Regions from separate parts of the Ammoniphilus sp. CFH 90114 genome, predicted to be linked through region 4. Evidence: predicted binding sites of a transcription regulator. Region 4 holds the regulator's gene; each other region holds the start of a gene.
The links. Region 4 encodes Rex, which represses fermentation and respiration genes when NADH is low (regulators of the CRP and FNR family bind a similar motif). Its sites were predicted from a motif close to TTGTGAAATATTTCACAA; they were not measured.
Positions count from the first base shown of each region.

Region 1: the regulator Rex is predicted to act here: its motif matches at 2,103-2,120, upstream of EIZ39_RS11610 (NarK family nitrate/nitrite MFS transporter).
Region 2: the regulator Rex is predicted to act here: its motif matches at 2,588-2,605, upstream of EIZ39_RS17190 (hemerythrin domain-containing protein).
Region 3: the regulator Rex is predicted to act here: its motif matches at 2,028-2,045, upstream of EIZ39_RS20250 (DUF1641 domain-containing protein).

Region 1 is NZ_SDLI01000004.1:290,819-295,033, reverse strand. Features, by position in the region: gene EIZ39_RS11620 (hypothetical protein) at 1-70, shown strand, start outside; gene EIZ39_RS11615 (DNA-3-methyladenine glycosylase I) at 103-663, opposite strand; gene EIZ39_RS11610 (NarK family nitrate/nitrite MFS transporter) at 737-2,032, opposite strand; gene hisS (histidine--tRNA ligase) at 2,390-3,706, shown strand; gene EIZ39_RS11595 (DUF1292 domain-containing protein) at 3,933-4,187, opposite strand.
Region 2 is NZ_SDLI01000007.1:203,903-208,117, forward strand. Features, by position in the region: gene EIZ39_RS17170 (BaiN/RdsA family NAD(P)/FAD-dependent oxidoreductase) at 1-783, opposite strand, end outside; gene EIZ39_RS17175 (DUF1128 domain-containing protein) at 795-1,019, opposite strand; gene mnmL (tRNA modification radical SAM protein MnmL/YtqA) at 1,204-2,124, shown strand; gene EIZ39_RS17185 (hypothetical protein) at 2,194-2,550, opposite strand; gene EIZ39_RS17190 (hemerythrin domain-containing protein) at 2,719-3,171, shown strand; gene EIZ39_RS17195 (Crp/Fnr family transcriptional regulator) at 3,211-3,918, opposite strand; gene tatC (twin-arginine translocase subunit TatC) at 4,040-4,215, shown strand, end outside.
Region 3 is NZ_SDLI01000010.1:140,276-144,490, reverse strand. Features, by position in the region: gene EIZ39_RS20260 (EAL domain-containing protein) at 1-1,525, opposite strand, end outside; gene EIZ39_RS27785 (helix-turn-helix domain-containing protein) at 1,822-1,902, opposite strand; gene EIZ39_RS20250 (DUF1641 domain-containing protein) at 2,166-2,750, shown strand; gene EIZ39_RS20245 (stalk domain-containing protein) at 2,984-3,238, shown strand; gene EIZ39_RS20240 (NPCBM/NEW2 domain-containing protein) at 3,293-3,688, shown strand; gene EIZ39_RS20235 (LysR family transcriptional regulator) at 3,877-4,215, opposite strand, start outside.
Region 4 is NZ_SDLI01000008.1:35,146-39,360, reverse strand. Features, by position in the region: gene EIZ39_RS17535 (MogA/MoaB family molybdenum cofactor biosynthesis protein) at 54-569, shown strand; gene EIZ39_RS17530 (molybdopterin-binding protein) at 563-1,555, shown strand; gene EIZ39_RS17525 (redox-sensing transcriptional repressor Rex) at 1,582-2,229, shown strand; gene tatC (twin-arginine translocase subunit TatC) at 2,222-2,989, shown strand; gene groES (co-chaperone GroES) at 3,281-3,562, shown strand; gene groL (chaperonin GroEL) at 3,657-4,215, shown strand, end outside.

The sequences.
Region 1 (4,215 bases), on a different contig from region 4:
GAAGAAAATTATAGAACAAAAAGGCGCACGGGATGGGTTTATAGAATATGTGGAAAAAAACGCAAAATAAGAATCCTTGGAAGACAGCCAAGGTTTCTTATTTTAGCTTCGTTTATAACATGAGCCGTCATGATCGTCTACCATACCTGTGGCTTGCATAAACGCATAACAGATCGTGCTTCCTACGAATTTGAACCCTTTCTTTTTCAATGCTTTACTCATCGCATCGGAAACCTCGGTTTTACTGGGGGATTTTTGATTCTCTGTCCAATCGTTGATGACAGGATTCCCTCCAATAAAAGACCAGAGAAAGGTGGAAAAATCTTCACCTTTATGGGTCATTTCCAGATAACATTTTGCATTCGTGATAAAGGCTTCAATCTTGCCGCGATGTCGAATAATCCCTTCGTTTGATAATAATATATTAATTTTTTGCTCATCATATTGGGCTATTCTTTGAGGATCAAAGTTGTCAAAGGCTGTTCGATAATTTTCTCTCTTCTTCAAAACCGTTATCCAAGACAACCCGGCTTGTGCTCCTTCTAAGCACAGCATCTCAAAGAGCTTCTGACTGTCCCTCACAGGGACACCCCATTCTTCATCATGGTACTTTATATAGAGGGGATCGGTTGTTACCCAACCACATCTTTTCTTTTCTTGCATAGACAAACGTCTCCTTTAATGTGAAAAGCTGTTTCTACTATAGCAGAAACAGCTCTTCTAAGCCTACTTGTATTTAACATTTAATTGAAGCATTTTTTCTAGAATACCAGAACCAGCAAACAAACAAGCTGATGACGTAATAACCGATGAAGAGATTGAGTGCAAGATTAGCTGAACCTGTAGAATCGATGGACCATCCGAAGATCTTAGGAATAAAGAATGCTCCGTATGCTCCTATTGCCGCAATAAATCCTAGTACTGGGCCTGATTGCTTTCCTTCAAAGATGAAGGGAACCATGCGGAAGGTTGAACCGTTGGCAATACCCGTACCTGCAAAGAGGATGAGGAACATCACTAAGAATCCGTTGAAATGGTTTATGTTCAAGAAATAGATGACTCCGGCGGTTGCGGCAACCATACTGAGTGTAGTCCAGAAAGTAACTTTAGCTCCGCTGTTTACTTTATCAGATATCCACCCTCCAAGTGGACGAAGGGAAGCACCTACTAATGGCCCAAGGAAGGCATATTGCACGGCGTTAATTTCAGGGAACTCGGAACGAATTAGCAGCGGAAATGCTGCGGCGTAGCCTATAAAAGAACCGAAGCACATGACGTAGAGCCATGTCATAATCCAAGTGTGCTTATGCTTTAAGACAACAACTTGTTCTTTAAAACTTTGTTTTGTATTGGGAAGATTGTCCATTCCGAAGGCAGCTAATAGAATCGCTGCAACAATAGGAATGACCCAGATAAACGCAGCATTCTGAATGTAGATTTCTGAACCGTCTGGAAGCACTTGGGAGCTACCGGTCATTACTCCTATAAAACTCACCCCAATGGCTAGTGGAGTAACAAACTGCACTACACTAACACCGAGGTTCCCAATTCCAACGTTAATTCCGTTAGCTGTACCCTTATGCTTCTTAGGGAAAAAGGCATTAATATTTGCTGTTGAGGAAGACAGGTTTGCTCCGCCAAGACCACACAAGGCTGCTAAGATCACTAAAACATAATACGGAGTTTCTGGATTCTGTACGGCAAATCCAATTCCAATAGTTGGTATTAAAAGTACACTTGTACTAATCACCGTCCAGTTTTTTCCGCCTAGTAAACCCGGCATGAAAGTATAGACTAGACGCAAGGTTGCTCCTGATAAACCCGGAAGGGCTGCCAGAGTAAACAATTCACTCTTGCTTAGATTAAATCCTACATCATTAAGACGAACCGCTACAACAGACCAAATCTGCCAAACGATAAAGGCTAAGATCAAAGCGAAAACCGATATGAGAAGGTTTTTTCGCGCAATTTGTTTTCCAGTTGACTCCCAAAACTGAGGAACTTCCGGTTTCCATTCTGTTATAACACGCATGGTGTTCTTCCCCCTAATTGATAATGTATCCTTGTTGTAGTGTCATTCTAACAAGAGAGAATAGAAAAGGATGTGTAATAAGTCACAAGGGAAAATCATGACTTGCTATCGACCACAATTTTACAGTAAGATTAGATAAATAATTAAGGGGGGAAACAAGATGAGTAATAAGAAACTCAACTGCCATCATCATCGTCATCATTCTCATTGCGTTTGTACCCATTGGAAAAACAGTTAATGTTTTTTCTAGGTGTAAACGCTTATTGTGTTTGCACCTGCGAAGCTCTTGCCATTGGGAGCCATGTGAGGTGTAGCCTTGCATGGCTTTTTCATTTTTTTCTAAGGAGAAGATCACTCATGTCAAATCAAGCAAAGGGGAAGTATCGCCCCCAGGCAATTTCAGGTTTTCCAGAATGGCTACCCGAACAGAAAGCTGTTGAACTCATGTGGATGGATACGATACGCAAGGAATTTGAGAGTTTTGGGTATGCCTGTATTGAAACTCCATCGGTTGAAGAATTAAATGTTCTAACTGCAAAGGGCGAGATTGATAAAGAAATCTATGTGATGCAAAGGCTGCATGCCGAAGAGGGAGATGAAGCCCGATTGGGATTGCATTATGATTTAACAGTCCCTTTTGCGCGCTATGTAGCACAGCATTATGGAGACCTCGTGTTTCCCTTCAAGCGATATCAGATGCAAAAAGTATGGAGAGGAGAGCGAGCACAGGTAGGCAGGTATCGTGAGTTTTACCAGTGTGATATCGATGTAATCCATGAGGATACGCTTCCCTTAAGGTTCGACTCAGAGATGCCTAGAGTCATGTTTGGGATCTTTCAGAAGTTAGGCCTTGATATTCAATTTAGATTAAACAATCGCAAAGTCCTCCAGGGATACTTTCTAGGTCTAGGGATTGAGGAAATGAGCCGAATCGTTCGCGCGATCGATAAGTGGGATAAGCTGGGTGAAAAAGGCGTATTAAAGATCCTTCAAGAGGAAGAAGGGTTAACAGATGAACTAGCTCAACGATGTGTAGCGATTGCCAAAATTAAAACGGATCGTGAAGGACTTGTATCTAAGGTTCAAGAGCTTGGGGTTGAGCATCCTCTTATGCAGGAAGGGCTAGAAGAATTAGATCAGGTCCTGCAAGACTTACAGGATCTTCCCTCAGGCGCTGTGATAGCGGACCTGTCTATTGCCCGCGGGCTTGATTACTATACAGGAACAGTCTATGAATCTTCGTTAATTCAGTATCCTGAGCTAGGCAGTGTGTGTTCGGGTGGTCGATACGAAAATTTAGCAGGCTCTTTCATTGATAAGAATCTAAGTGGAGTTGGGATGTCTATCGGATTATCGCGGGTCCTAGGAAAGCTGTTCCATGAGAACGAGCTTCCACTAGGAAGAAAAAGTCCTACTGATATCCTCGTGGTTTTACCGCAGGACGATCGGTATGCAGAGGCCCTTGCGATTGCAGCCAAGCTAAGAGAGAACGGGCATAAAGTAGAGGTCTTCCCTAGTGCAGTGAAGTTTGCCAAACAGATTCGCTACGCGTCTAGAAAAGGAATACCGTATGTGTGGTTTCTACCTTTTGAACCTGGAGGAGATTGCGAGGTCAAGAATTTAATTACTGGAAACCAGGAACTAGCTGATCCAGCGAAATGGAAGATGGAGTAGGGAGATTGGCTGGGGGGTAAGCGAAAAAATTCCGCCTATTTTAGGTAGATGGATAAAAGAAATCGAAATAAGCGGAGATTTTCCTGCTAATGTGGGCCAATTACTCAAAATCGAGGTGAAATATGAAAATAACGGAAAATTTTCCTGTTATTTTAGCCGAAAAACTTAAAATCCAAAAAATAGGCGGAAATTCTCCGCCTATATAATGGGTCACATCTACCCTATGCTATTCCGCTGGTGCGTTTTCGACGGCGATTTGGTAGGCACTTAGAATTGCTTCGCTTTCCTCTTCATCTGTAATACCAACAAGGTAACGGTCCTCATCGTCGCCTTCAACTCTCATGAGAATCGTCTCTTGCTCTGAGGTCAACAATGCATAAGATTGATCTTCCATGTCAAACAAAGCCTCTACTGCATATTGCTTCTCCTGACCTTGCTCATCTTCAATGGTAATGTAGTCTCTAACCTCTTGGTCACTCAATTTCTTCACCTCCAGTAGGTATCTCTGA
Region 2 (4,215 bases), on a different contig from region 4:
TAAGGCCTTGATGACAAATTGACTACAACGGAGTGCAGCGGGTCCGGATAATCCGAAATGAGTAAAGATGATGTCGCCTTCATGCTCGATAATTTTCTTGTGTTTGAGCGGATCTAGCACAGCTAAGTGGATACTTCTCAGAGAGAGTCCCTGAAGTACCCGTTGTTGTATGAACGGTGCTTTCGACGTTAGCGGTACTTCTGTCGGATAAAGCTCTGTAATGGTATGACCAGCCTCCTGAGCCCATTCATATCCATCTCCCGTTGACCCTGTATGTGGAACTGATTTCCCCCCTACGGCTATGACAACGGAGCGTGCTTCAAGGAGCTTCCCGTCTTTTAATCGGATGCCCTTCACCTCGTGGTCCTCATATAAGACCTTATCTACTGGGGCGTTTGTTAGAATCTCTACTTTAAGTAATTTAATTTGATTAATGAGAGTATTAACAACATCTTTCGCTTTATCTGTAACGGGAAACATCCTTCCACGATCTTCTTCTTTTAAGGGGATGCCTAGCCCTTCAAAGAATTCAATAATATCCTTGTTATTGAAAACAGAAAACGCACTATGTAGGAAACGCCCATTACCGGGGATATTCTTAATAATGAAATCAATACTCCCTGCATTCGTTACATTACAACGTCCGCCACCGGAGATCGCCAATTTCCTTCCGAGCTTGTCTCCTTTATCTAACAGAAGAACTTTGCTTCCAGAACGTCCGGCTGCAACAGCCGCCATGAGACCTGAAGGGCCTCCACCAATGATAATCACATCATATTTCATAATTGTCCCTCTTATTTTTTTCGCATACTCCCTAGTTCGCTTACGATGGCTTCCATCTCGCTGATGCTAAATCGTTCTTTACGCATGACCATTTCAAAGAGGTCTAGCAGATCCTCATAAATATCTAATTCAAAAGCATCAGGATTCATGACGGAGGTATTAGCCATTGTTAATTTCTTTTGTAGCTCATTAAGCATATGCACCATATTTTCACGACTAGGATTTGCAAGATTCATTTATATCATCTCCAATTAGTTAATTCGTATAGCAATAATTTTACCATATTGTCAAGGGAATACTACGGAAACGATGTGTTTTCTCAGGTCTTAATGTTAGTTTATAATGGAATGGTTCTCGTGTAAGGTTGTAGAGAAAGGGGCAGAGATTAAATTGAATACTATTCAACCGATTGCTCCGCAGATGTGGGGAGATAAACGATATCATACTTGGAATTATCACTTAAGAGAACGATTCGGGGCTAAGGTATTTAAAGTCATGCTTGATGCGGGATTCACCTGCCCGAACAGAGATGGAAAAGTAGCCATTGGGGGATGTACATTCTGTAGCGCTAGAGGTTCAGGAGATTTTGCCGGCGCAAGAAGAGACGATCTAAAAAAGCAGTTTCATGATGTAGCAGAAAGAATGCATACGAAGTGGCCTGAGGCAAAGTATATTGGCTATTTTCAGGCTTATACCAATACCTATGCTCCAGTAGAAGAATTGAGGGAGTGCTACGAAACCATTTTAGAAGAGGATGTAGTTGGATTAGCCATTGCAACTAGGCCAGATTGTCTTCCTGATGATGTTGTAGAATATCTAGCAGAGATGAATCAAAGAACGTATCTATGGGTTGAACTAGGCTTACAAACCGTTCATGAATCAACAGCGGAACTCATTAATAGAGCTCATGACTTTGAGACCTATGTAGAAGCTGTAGAAAAATTGAGGAAGCACAATATTCGAGTTTGTTCTCATATCATCTTAGGCTTGCCAGGTGAGACGGAAGAGATGATGATGGAGACGGCTAAAGCTGTCGCAAACCTCCCTGTTCAAGGCATTAAGATTCATTTGCTGCACCTGCTTAAGAAGACTCCGTTAGTCAAATTGTGGGAACAAGGAGGATTAGAATTTTTGGATCAGGAAACCTACACACGTTTGGTCGTTGATATATTAGAGATCCTACCACCAGAAATGATTATTCACCGTTTAACGGGAGATGGGCCTCCAGAACTCTTGATTGGACCGATGTGGAGTAGAAGAAAGTGGGAAGTCCTAAATGGAATCGAACGTGAATTGCGTCAAAGGAATGCATGGCAGGGACGATTATGGAAAAGAGATTAAGCGGAGCAATTCCGCTTATTTTTTATATGAAAAAAACTCCGGATATTCCGATATCCGGATGGGTAGTTTCTATGAAGTGGAGACAACGCGGCTCTTAAATACGACCCACTCTTCTTCTGTTTCGATGTTAGACAGTTCATCGTACAGTTCTTCAAGTATATCCTCATCGCTAAATATGAGGGGGGATTGATCGCCTGAGATCAGCTGTTCCATTCGGGCTAATTGCTCTACTTGTTTTCGGTATACCTGTAGTAAAGGAGCGGACAGTCGTGTGATAAGTTTTCTTTCTTTTGCTGGGTCTCGTTCGATTTGCTGTTCATAGTGCTCAATATACTCTTCTTGAGTTTTTGCTGTATATTCCTCAGGTGGTTCAACTCCTAGGAACAGGGCGTATCGAAATCGCTCTAATGCTTGTTCAATGCTCAATCGTTTTCTTCCTCTCTTTTGCTTGATCTATTCAGGTTTGTGATAAACTTAACAGACGTTGGCTATAGCGTATAGTAAATTACTATATGAATAGAGAATTCTATACAGATACGTATAACACAATGCAAGGTTACTTTGCAAAAATCTATGGGAAAGAGGGAAGGAACGATGAATATAACTGATTCATTTGCGCTCTTTCTAGAACAACATGAACAAATAAAAGCAACGGCTAAGGAAGCCCAGCTCGCGTTGGAGCGGATTAAATCAACTGGAAACGTGGAGGGATACCAAGAAGTATTAGATAAACTAGTGAAACTGAAAGCAGAGCTCATGGAGCACAGCAGGCAGGAAGAGGAAGTGATTGTTCCTCTCGTTGAGAAAATGTATCATTCTCCAGAAATGGCTCATTACGTAGAAGATGAACACGTGCAGATGGAAGAGGATCTACTGGCTATTAAGAAGCAATTGCGTATGCACATTAGTGAAGAAAGAGAGCAATTGGATGAAGAAGTGTTTGTGAAAACTAAAAGATTCCTTACGCAAACAGTCACTCACATCTTTGAAGAGGAGAGCGGGTTATTCCCTATGCTAAGGGGGTATTTGTTACAGATGGAAAAGTAAAAAAAGATTCCTCGCAGGAATCTTTTTGTTTTAAGAAAGTTAAATTCGGCAAATATCTTCAGGGCAACCATCACATTCTAAAAATTCTTTAAGATATGTGATATTATGAACAGTAATAAAGCCATTATCAACACTAATGACTTCATTCTTGCGAAGCTCATTTAACATACGGTTTACACTCTCACGGGTGGTCCCGATGAAATTGGCAAGATCTTTGTTGGTTAAGAAGAGATCAATAAGGACACCGTCCTTGACCTTAATCCCATAAGTATTGGTCATTCGGATCAGTGTAGAATAAAGAGCACCGTGCTTACCAAGGAGCATTAGATCCCTAAACTTCGATTGATTGCGGCGATAAGCAATTCCCATCCATTTCATAAACTCTACGGCTAGTTTACTGTTGCGTGTCAGGAGATCTTCTAAGCTTGATCTAGCTATAATTCCAGCGCTTCCGTCCTCTAGCATCTCTGCGGTAGAGGTATAGGTTATTCCAGGCTGAAAAAGGGCTAGTTCTCCAATCAGTTCTCCTGGTTTACAAATATAAAGAGTCAGCTCTTTTCCCTCAAGGGTCGTTTTACTGATCTTCACACTACCGGAACGAATGAAGTAGAGATTCTCAGCTTTTTCTCCATCCATGTAAAGTATGGTATCCTTAGGGTAATTGACATCGACGGCAATCGCATTGATCTCTTCACGGAATTCATTTGGGATCAATTGGAAAAAGGTTTTATCAGTTATATTTTCCAATGTATGACCTCCCTTCACAGTAGTTATTATTAAATATTATCATAGGTCCAAAAGGAACAAAATGCTTTTAATTATAACTTTCCTAAAAAAATGTTCCAAATAAGCTAAAAGGAGGTGTGAAATGAATAAAGAAGAAACAAGATCAGATGTACAGCTTACGGAACATCTTGCCGAGATGAGAAAAAGAATTATTTATTGCTTAGTATTCTTTTTCCTTGCCATGATCGCTGGATTTGTATTTTCAGGACAAGTAGTCAATCATTTGAAGAATGATCCTGCGGCCAAGCATTTAGAATG
Region 3 (4,215 bases), on a different contig from region 4:
TAGTAAGGATCTTCTGGGCCATTTTGCCGACTTCTTCTCTTGAAGTATCCGTTAAGATGATAGTAAATTCATCTCCACCGATCCGGTAGGCTTGTCCAAGAGAATCGAGCATTCTATTCGCAACGGCTATCAACAACTGATCTCCGAAGGTATGACCTAATCCATCGTTGACGGATTTAAAACGGTCTAAATCAAGGAACATCACAGCTATCGTATCTTTATTCATATCGGCTTTTTCGATATGTTTCTGAAGTTGAGTAGTGAAAGCACGTCGATTAGGAAGATTCGTTAAAGAGTCATGCTCTGCTTGATATCGAATTTGCTTCGTATAACTCTCCAAGTTCTGCGACATCGTATTAATCCCGTCACTTAGTAAACCTATTTCGTCTTTTGAATTTCTTTCCACTCTAACGGAGAAATCTCCTTTTGAAATTTCTTCTACTTTTTGAAGGATGTACTGAACGGGTCTGACTAAATAACCGGCAAGGGAGTAGCTAACCATAAAGACAATGAGTAGAATAACAATGGAGATGATCGCATTGTTGTATAGTTGCTCACTAAGCACATCTTCGATGAGCTTATAGTCATTTACTAGTCCAATAACGTAAGGCTTATCCGCGAGTACAGGATAGAAGCTTTTGATTACCTTTTTGCCATTAATCTCTGCTTCAAGACTTTGTATTTTCCCTGTTGTAATGGCCTGGTTCACCAGAGCAACATCGGTGGATTCAAGCTTAAAGCTGTAGTTACCAAATAGGATGGGTTCGTCATCTTTGCGTACATAAGATATGCCGTTAGATTGAGTAATAATGGGTTCTTTCCCAAAGGCCTTCGGGTTAAAGCCAGTTATCTCTAGGGTGAATTCGTTATTTTGTAGTGTTTTGTCTAGAAAGGATTTTATCCCAGTAATCTCATCAAATTGTTGGATCTGAGTATCTCGTACATAAGGATCTATAATATAGTCGGTTGTACCATCATAGAAATATCCCCATTTATCGTAATGGTCCGGATTAGAGCTAGAGACATCAATCGGTCCTGCCCAATAGTTCGGGAGTTTTTGCCCTTGGGGAACCGTTACTTCTTCCCCTCTTAATAATTGATGAAAGGCGTCAAACCAATATCCCCATTCCTTTGAACCAATACCGACTTCTTTAACATCAGATGATTTTACAGCAATGATATCTTCCTCTGTTTCTTGAAATAACGTGATATGAGAGACCCCAATTTCCTTACTAAGTCTCTGTAATTCCTCATTCGTTACCTGATCTGCTTGGGGGGAAAGGGCATACTTAGCTACAAGGGAAGCCACTCGTAGCTTCTCTCCAATGAGATCCTCAATGTATTTTGAACCTTCTCTTGAATTTTCAATTGCAATGCTGATCTCTTTAGCGGTAATCTCCATGAGCTTCTTCTGGTTTTCTACCAATATATTCTTAGTAGAATAGTAGTGTAACGCGTTATTCGATATTAGAACCACGGTTACAAGCAACAAAAATACAGTCGCTACTTTTGCCTTAATCGACACATTGTTTCCCCCTGTATGTGAAATGGTGATCGCTGTCAACCTCAAAGTCGTAATGGGTACAACTATAATTATTAAGATTATAAATTATGTCGAATGGACTATAAAGCGCAAAACATGTAATTAGTTACATTTACCTATTTAGTTGAAGGAAGATTAGGAAAAATTATTCACTTCGTAGTGAATGGGGAGTGGTTTTTGGTGGGGGTGGTCTCGCCGAAGATGGAAGAGAAAATGAGAGGGAACCAAGAGTTTGACCCGCGCAACTTGTATCCGTTGCAACGCAGCGGGTCAAGAGCTTATTTTATGTATCCGTTTTCTCGTAGCTTTTTTATCCAAACTCTTATGGTTCTAGGATGTCGACCAAAGTGTTTTGTCATTTCGTTTATAGGTGGAAGAACAAAATTTCTCTCCTTTAAGTAGATCCACATGATGTATTCACTTGTACCTAAGTTCTTGATGATTTCAGTTCCCATAAGTTCCTCCATAGAATAAATCAATTCGTATTAGAAGTATTTTACAATAAAACCTATTTTGTTGGAAGTGAAAGTGAATAGAAAGGGAAAAATGAACTACCTTTGAATTATCGAGTCGGTCCTCTGGAATAATAAAACAATAAAAGTGGAGAGAAGAGGAGAAGAACATGTCCGCTATAATTACAGAGAAGTCATTGCAATGGGTAAATGAATTATCGAATCCCGAGGTACAGGAAGCGTTAACTACACTGGTCCAGAAGCTTCCGCAGATTAAAGATGCCGTCGTCAAAATGGAGCAAGGTTTAGGTATGGTTACGGCCCTTGCTGAGGATAGCCAAACGATCAACAATATTGCTGAGCCATTGTCTCACATTTCTAAGATTGCCTTGAATAAGGACAATCTAGATGCTCTTCTGTCTCTCGTGGAGAAGCTGCCAAGAATCACTCAGGCGGTTGAAATGCTGGAAAAAGTGACTCCTTTGTTTGACCTTGTCACCAAAAAGGAAAACATCGTTTCAGCGGTTGAGGTTGCTGGGATTATCGCAGCGCCTGTAACCGAGCGTGTGCAAGAAGGCCTGTCTATGGCCAAGGAGGCCAAAGCAAGAGCGGAGCAGAACCGGCAGGATGTTGGATTATTTGGTCTTCTGCGAATCTTGAAGGATCCAACCGTTCAAGACAGTTTGAAGTTCGTCCAGGCTTTTCTAGAGGTACTTTCGGAGAAGAAGCCCTATGAGCCGTATGCAAAGAAATAAGGAATACATGATTGAGGGTGAGTCCAAATGAAGTGCCAGGCACTAATTGGTCACTCTTTTTTTTTGGCTCTAAAGAACTACTTTTGTAACACAAAGGCAAATAGAACGATAGACAGGGTGGGGCTTTGTATTGAATAATAAGAATCAATGTTATATTTAGATTATTGGTCATAAGTCTAGAGTAGGTTTTCTATACTTACAGAGATTAGAGAGAAAGGTGAGGAGGATTAGATATGTCTAAAGGATTAAGAGTAAGGGATTTCGTAAGTGGAGTCATGGTGGGGGCAATTTTATTTTCAGGAGTCGCCTATGCAGCATCGACTAAGATTGATGTGAGCTTTAAACCGATTAAGTTTTTTTTCGAGGGAGAAGAAAAAATAGCAGGTTCTGGTGAGCAAGGATTTGTCTATAATGGTAGAACCTATGTGCCTCTTCGCTTCATGGGAGAATCCCTAGGCAAAGAAGTGACTTATTATCAGGGCATTTAGAACAGCATCTACATAGGCGGCCGTAAGCCGAGCAATCAGACCAACATAAATCAAATGTCTACTACTTCTAAAAATTTGTCTTCAGAGACCAAAGAGCTGACTTCTTCTTTCAAGGCAAGCAATGGCGATTCGATTAATGGGAATGGTTTTATTATAGGACAGGGAGCTAAGACGATACCGGGATCGCTAAAGGTGGAATATAACTTAAACAAAGACTATAAAATCTTCGAAGCGGTGATTGCTCCTAGCGAGCAGTGGACGGGAAAAGAGGACAAAAACATTGGAATGGTTAAGATTTACCAAAACGGACATCTGATTTACGACAGTGGAAATATTGCTTCAAATAGGGATCCTATACCTGTAAGGCTAAGTTTAGTGGATGTGAATCAATTCCGAATTGAAGCTTATGGACGGGAATTAGGTTTATTAAATGCTAAATTCATAAAATAGATATTAAATGCTCATCTTCTATTGAAGATGGGCATTTTAATATCTCGAAAAAATCTTATAATCGCCCATTCTATTCGGGATTCTTCTTAGGTAGGATTGCTTAGGCGATGGATTGTGGGACCAGGCGTTTATTTGCAGATATCTGTTGGATATTTGCAGGTTCGGTGTGGATATTTGCAAGTTTGGGTTTAAACGAGATGCCTCTCCACAAAATCCAAGAAAACTTTGGTGCACGGTGAGAGATAGCGTCCCTCAATGTAAAAGACAGAAACCCACCGTGAAAGAGGAGGGTCCAAGGGTAAAATAGAAATGGTTGGCCCCGGAGATTCCGCCATCAAACGCGGGAGTATCGAAACGCCTAGTCCTTTTGCCACTAGGGTTCGCGGAGAGGCGCACTCATAGGCAATAAGCGGCTCGAAACCTTCACGAAGACACGTTGCAAGTAGTTGTGAACGAATTCCGGACCCCTCCTTAAAGGATACAAATGATTCTTCCCTAAGCTCTCCGATAGAAATGATTTTTCTCCT
Region 4 (4,215 bases):
GGACTCTTGTTACTGAACTGAGACTTATTTATCTTTCAACTAGGAGGATTTTCATGTCTGTATATAAAATTGGTGTTGTCACAGCGAGCAATTCGATTTATCGAGGAGAAAGAGAAAACGATAGCGTAGAAAAGCTAATTGAGTTGCTAAAGAAGCACTTAGATAGTGAGATACATATTCATCGCACTGTTCCCGATAGCATCGAGATGCTGAAGGAGACTATGATTGAGCTAACGGATAGAGAAAGAGTGGATTTACTTTTAACCGTTGGTGGAACGGGACTTAGTCCGGAGGATGTGACTCCTGAAGCTACAGAAGGGGTTATCGATCGCCATGTTCCAGGACTAGCGGAAGAGATGAGAAGGGCATCTCTTGCGAATTCTCGTCGTGCGATGCTCACTCGTGCGATTTCAGGTACACGAGGCAACACCCTAATTGTGAACTTTCCTGGCAACCCTAAGGGAGTGGAAGAGTGTTTTACAGCTATATGCGACCAGATTCCACATGCGATTAATATCATTCATGGGAATGTGGGGGTTGGATCTATTACAAGGGAGGAAAAGTGGTGAAATCTTCGTACTTGATAGAAGTGCCAGTTGAACAAGCTGTGGGAATGAGACTCGGTCATGACTTGACTCGTATTCTCCCAGGTGAGTTTAAAGGAAGAGCATTTAAGGCGGGGCATGAAATCACACCAGAAGATATACCTCTATTGTTAGACATCGGAAAAAGACATATTTATATCATGGACATACCTGTTGGCTACCTTCATGAGAATGAGGGAGCGGAAAGAATGGCGAAGGCACTAGCGGGGGGCGAAATCCTCTTAACAGAGCCAGTCGAAGGAAAAGTGACACTTAAATCCAAGATACATGGTTTGCTCAAGGTTCGAGCAGATATTGTTCACCAGGTCAATGAACTAGAAGGAATCTCTTTATCTACCTTAGTAGATAATCAAGTGGTCCAACCGGGTCAATCCTTGGCTGGTGTTCGGCCCATCCCATTGATTATTGAGGAAGGCAAGATTCTGGCAGTTGAACGATTAGCAGAACAATCTGCTCTCTCCGTGAAGCCCTTTAAGCCTATGAGGGTGGGGGTCGTAACAACGGGAAGTGAGGTTTATACCGGAAGAATTCAGGACAAGTTTGGTCCTGTCATCCGGGCGAAGCTTAAGGCTTTCGGCTCTGAAGTAATAGAGCAAAGACTTGCGAATGATGATGCCGAGCAGATTCAGAATGAGATAAGGTACTTTATCGATAAAAAGGTTGACTTGATCCTCGTGACTGGAGGAATGTCGGTGGATCCTGACGATCGTACACCTGGCGCAATCAAAGGGGTAGGAGCTGAAGTGGTCCGCTACGGAACCCCTATGCTTCCAGGCTCTATGCTGCTGATGGCCTATTACGGGGATATTCCGATCATGGGACTACCAGGATGCGTAATGCATGATCCGCATACTTCCTTTGATGTGTTCTTGCCTAGAATTCTTGCGGGAGAGAAGATCACAGCCAAAGATATTACCTCCATGGGCTACGGAGGATTTCATTCGTGTTAGTAAATTGACGATGAGGAGGTGAGCTCATGGAACAAGCTATACCTAAAGTAACAGCGAAGAGACTTCCCATATATTTTCGATATCTTCACGGGCTTTCCTCATTGGGTATTACTAGGGTTTCTTCAGCAGAGCTCAGCCGGTCGCTGAATATTGATCCAGCAACAATACGTCGAGATCTTTCCTATTTAGGAGCGTTAGGGAGAAAAGGTTATGGGTATGATGTAGAGTATTTAATTCAATTTCTAAGAGAGTTCTTGAAGCAGGATGAAACAACCCATGTTATCCTCGTGGGAGTGGGAAATTTAGGTACCGCTCTCCTTCAGTATGACTTCTTAAAAAATAACGCGATGATAGTTGCCGCGTTTGATAATGATCCATCGAAGGTTGGACAAAAGATAAATGGAATCCCGATTTATCCTTTGAATGATTTTGTAAGTGTAGTGGAAGAGGAGGATGCATTAGTTGCTATCCTTACCGTGCCGGTACATGCAGCGCAAGATGTTACGGATCAACTTGTGAAATCTGGAATTAAGGGAATCCTAAATTTTACCCCGACTAGATTGCAAGTACCCGAGGATATAAAAATTCATTATATCGATCTTAGCGTTGAGTTGCAGTCGCTTGTCTACTTTTTGAAAAAAAATGAACCGGTGGTCGTAGAAGAAAATGAATGATAAAGAAATGTCAATGGTGGATCACCTATCTGAGCTAAGAAAAAGGCTTATTTGGGTTATTTCCTTTTTTATCTTGTTTATGATCATAGGTTTTGTCGTAGCACCAACCCTTGTAGAACATTTAAAGAATGATCCAGCTGCGTCTAACATTTCGTGGCATGTATTTGGGTTCTCGGATGCTCTGCGGATCTATATGCAAGTGGCCTTTATCATTGCTGTTATACTGACGTTGCCTGTTATTTTATTTCATGTGTGGCGATTTATGTCTCCAGGACTTACCCAAGTGGAGCAGAGGGCCTTGCTGATTTATATTCCTTTTGCCATTATCTTACTGCTGTTGGGCTTAAGCTTCGGCTATTATATCTTACTTCCTATGATTATTGGGTTTATGTCCAACTTCACGTTTGCTTTGGGGGCAGAAGAAACCTACGGGCTAACGCAATATTTCCAGTTCATGTTTAACTTAATTCTTCCTGTCAGCTTGCTTTTTGAACTCCCAGTCGTCATTTTGTTTTTGACCACGATTCGGGTGGTCAACCCGATGATTCTTAAGAAGTTCCGCAAGTATTCTATATTGATCTTTGTCACCATCGCAGCTTTAGTTACCCCACCAGACTTTATATCCAATATTCTTGTCTCCATCCCGCTCATTGCGCTTTATGAGATTAGTATCTGGCTATCCGGATTCGTCTATCGCAAACAGAAGGAAAGAGACAAGGAATGGGAAGAAGAATTTGCGATTATTAAAACAGACGATTAAGAGGAGAGTGATCTCCTCTTTTTTGTGATGGATTGGGTTGCGTCCCTTCAGGATTCACTAAAATCGATAAAATACTCTCCACATATGACCCTTGGTATGCTTAGCCTCACCTTGGGACAAAATGGAAAGGGTAAATCTGTAGTTCATACATATATTTACAAATTTTTAATAAAAAAAGTGATTTAGGGGCTTGCAAAGTTGGGGAAAAATGACTATTATAATAAATGTGTTAGCACTCAAGTTGAATGAGTGCTAATAAAACGCAAATGTCCTTAAGGAGGGTGTTTCACAGTGTTAAGACCATTAGGTGATCGCGTGGTTATCGAAGCAATTGCTAAGGAAGAGACAACAGCAAGTGGGATCGTTCTACCAGACACAGCAAAGGAAAAGCCTCAAGAGGGCCGCGTTGTAGCTGTAGGTTCTGGACGTATTGAGAACGGAGAGCGCGTTGCCCTTGAAGTGAAAGAAGGCGACAAAGTTATCTTCTCTAAGTACGCTGGTACTGAAGTGAAATTCGGTGACAAAGAATTGTTGATCATGCGTGAAAGCGACATTCTTGCTATCTTACAATAATTGAGTTCATTGGGACTATAAGGTCCAACTGGACTCGTCCCTTCGTAAATAAATCTCGGGTTTACATATATGAATTAGAAGGAGGCATCTTTAAATGGCAAAGGATATTAGATTTAGTGAAGAAGCTCGCCGCGCTATGCTTCGTGGTGTGGATACTCTAGCTAATGCGGTTAAAGTAACTCTAGGACCAAAAGGCCGTAACGTAGTTCTTGAGAAGAAGTTTGGATCTCCTCTTATCACAAACGATGGTGTTACCATTGCAAAGGAAATCGAACTAGAAGATGCATTCGAAAACATGGGTGCTCAATTAGTTAAAGAAGTAGCTACGAAGACAAACGACGTAGCGGGTGACGGTACAACAACGGCAACGGTATTGGCTCAAGCTATGATCCGTGAAGGTTTGAAAAACGTTACTTCCGGAGCTAACCCAATGGTTATCCGCAAGGGTATCGAAAAGGCTGTTCGTGCAGCGGTTGAAGAGATTAAGAATATCTCTAAAACTGTTGAAACGAAAGAATCCATTGCACAAGTTGCTGCGATCTCTGCTGCTGATGACGAAATCGGTACGTTGATTGCAGAAGCTATGGAAAAGGTAGGTAAGGAAGGCGTTATCACAGTAGAAGAGTCCAAAGGATTCAATACTGAACTAGATG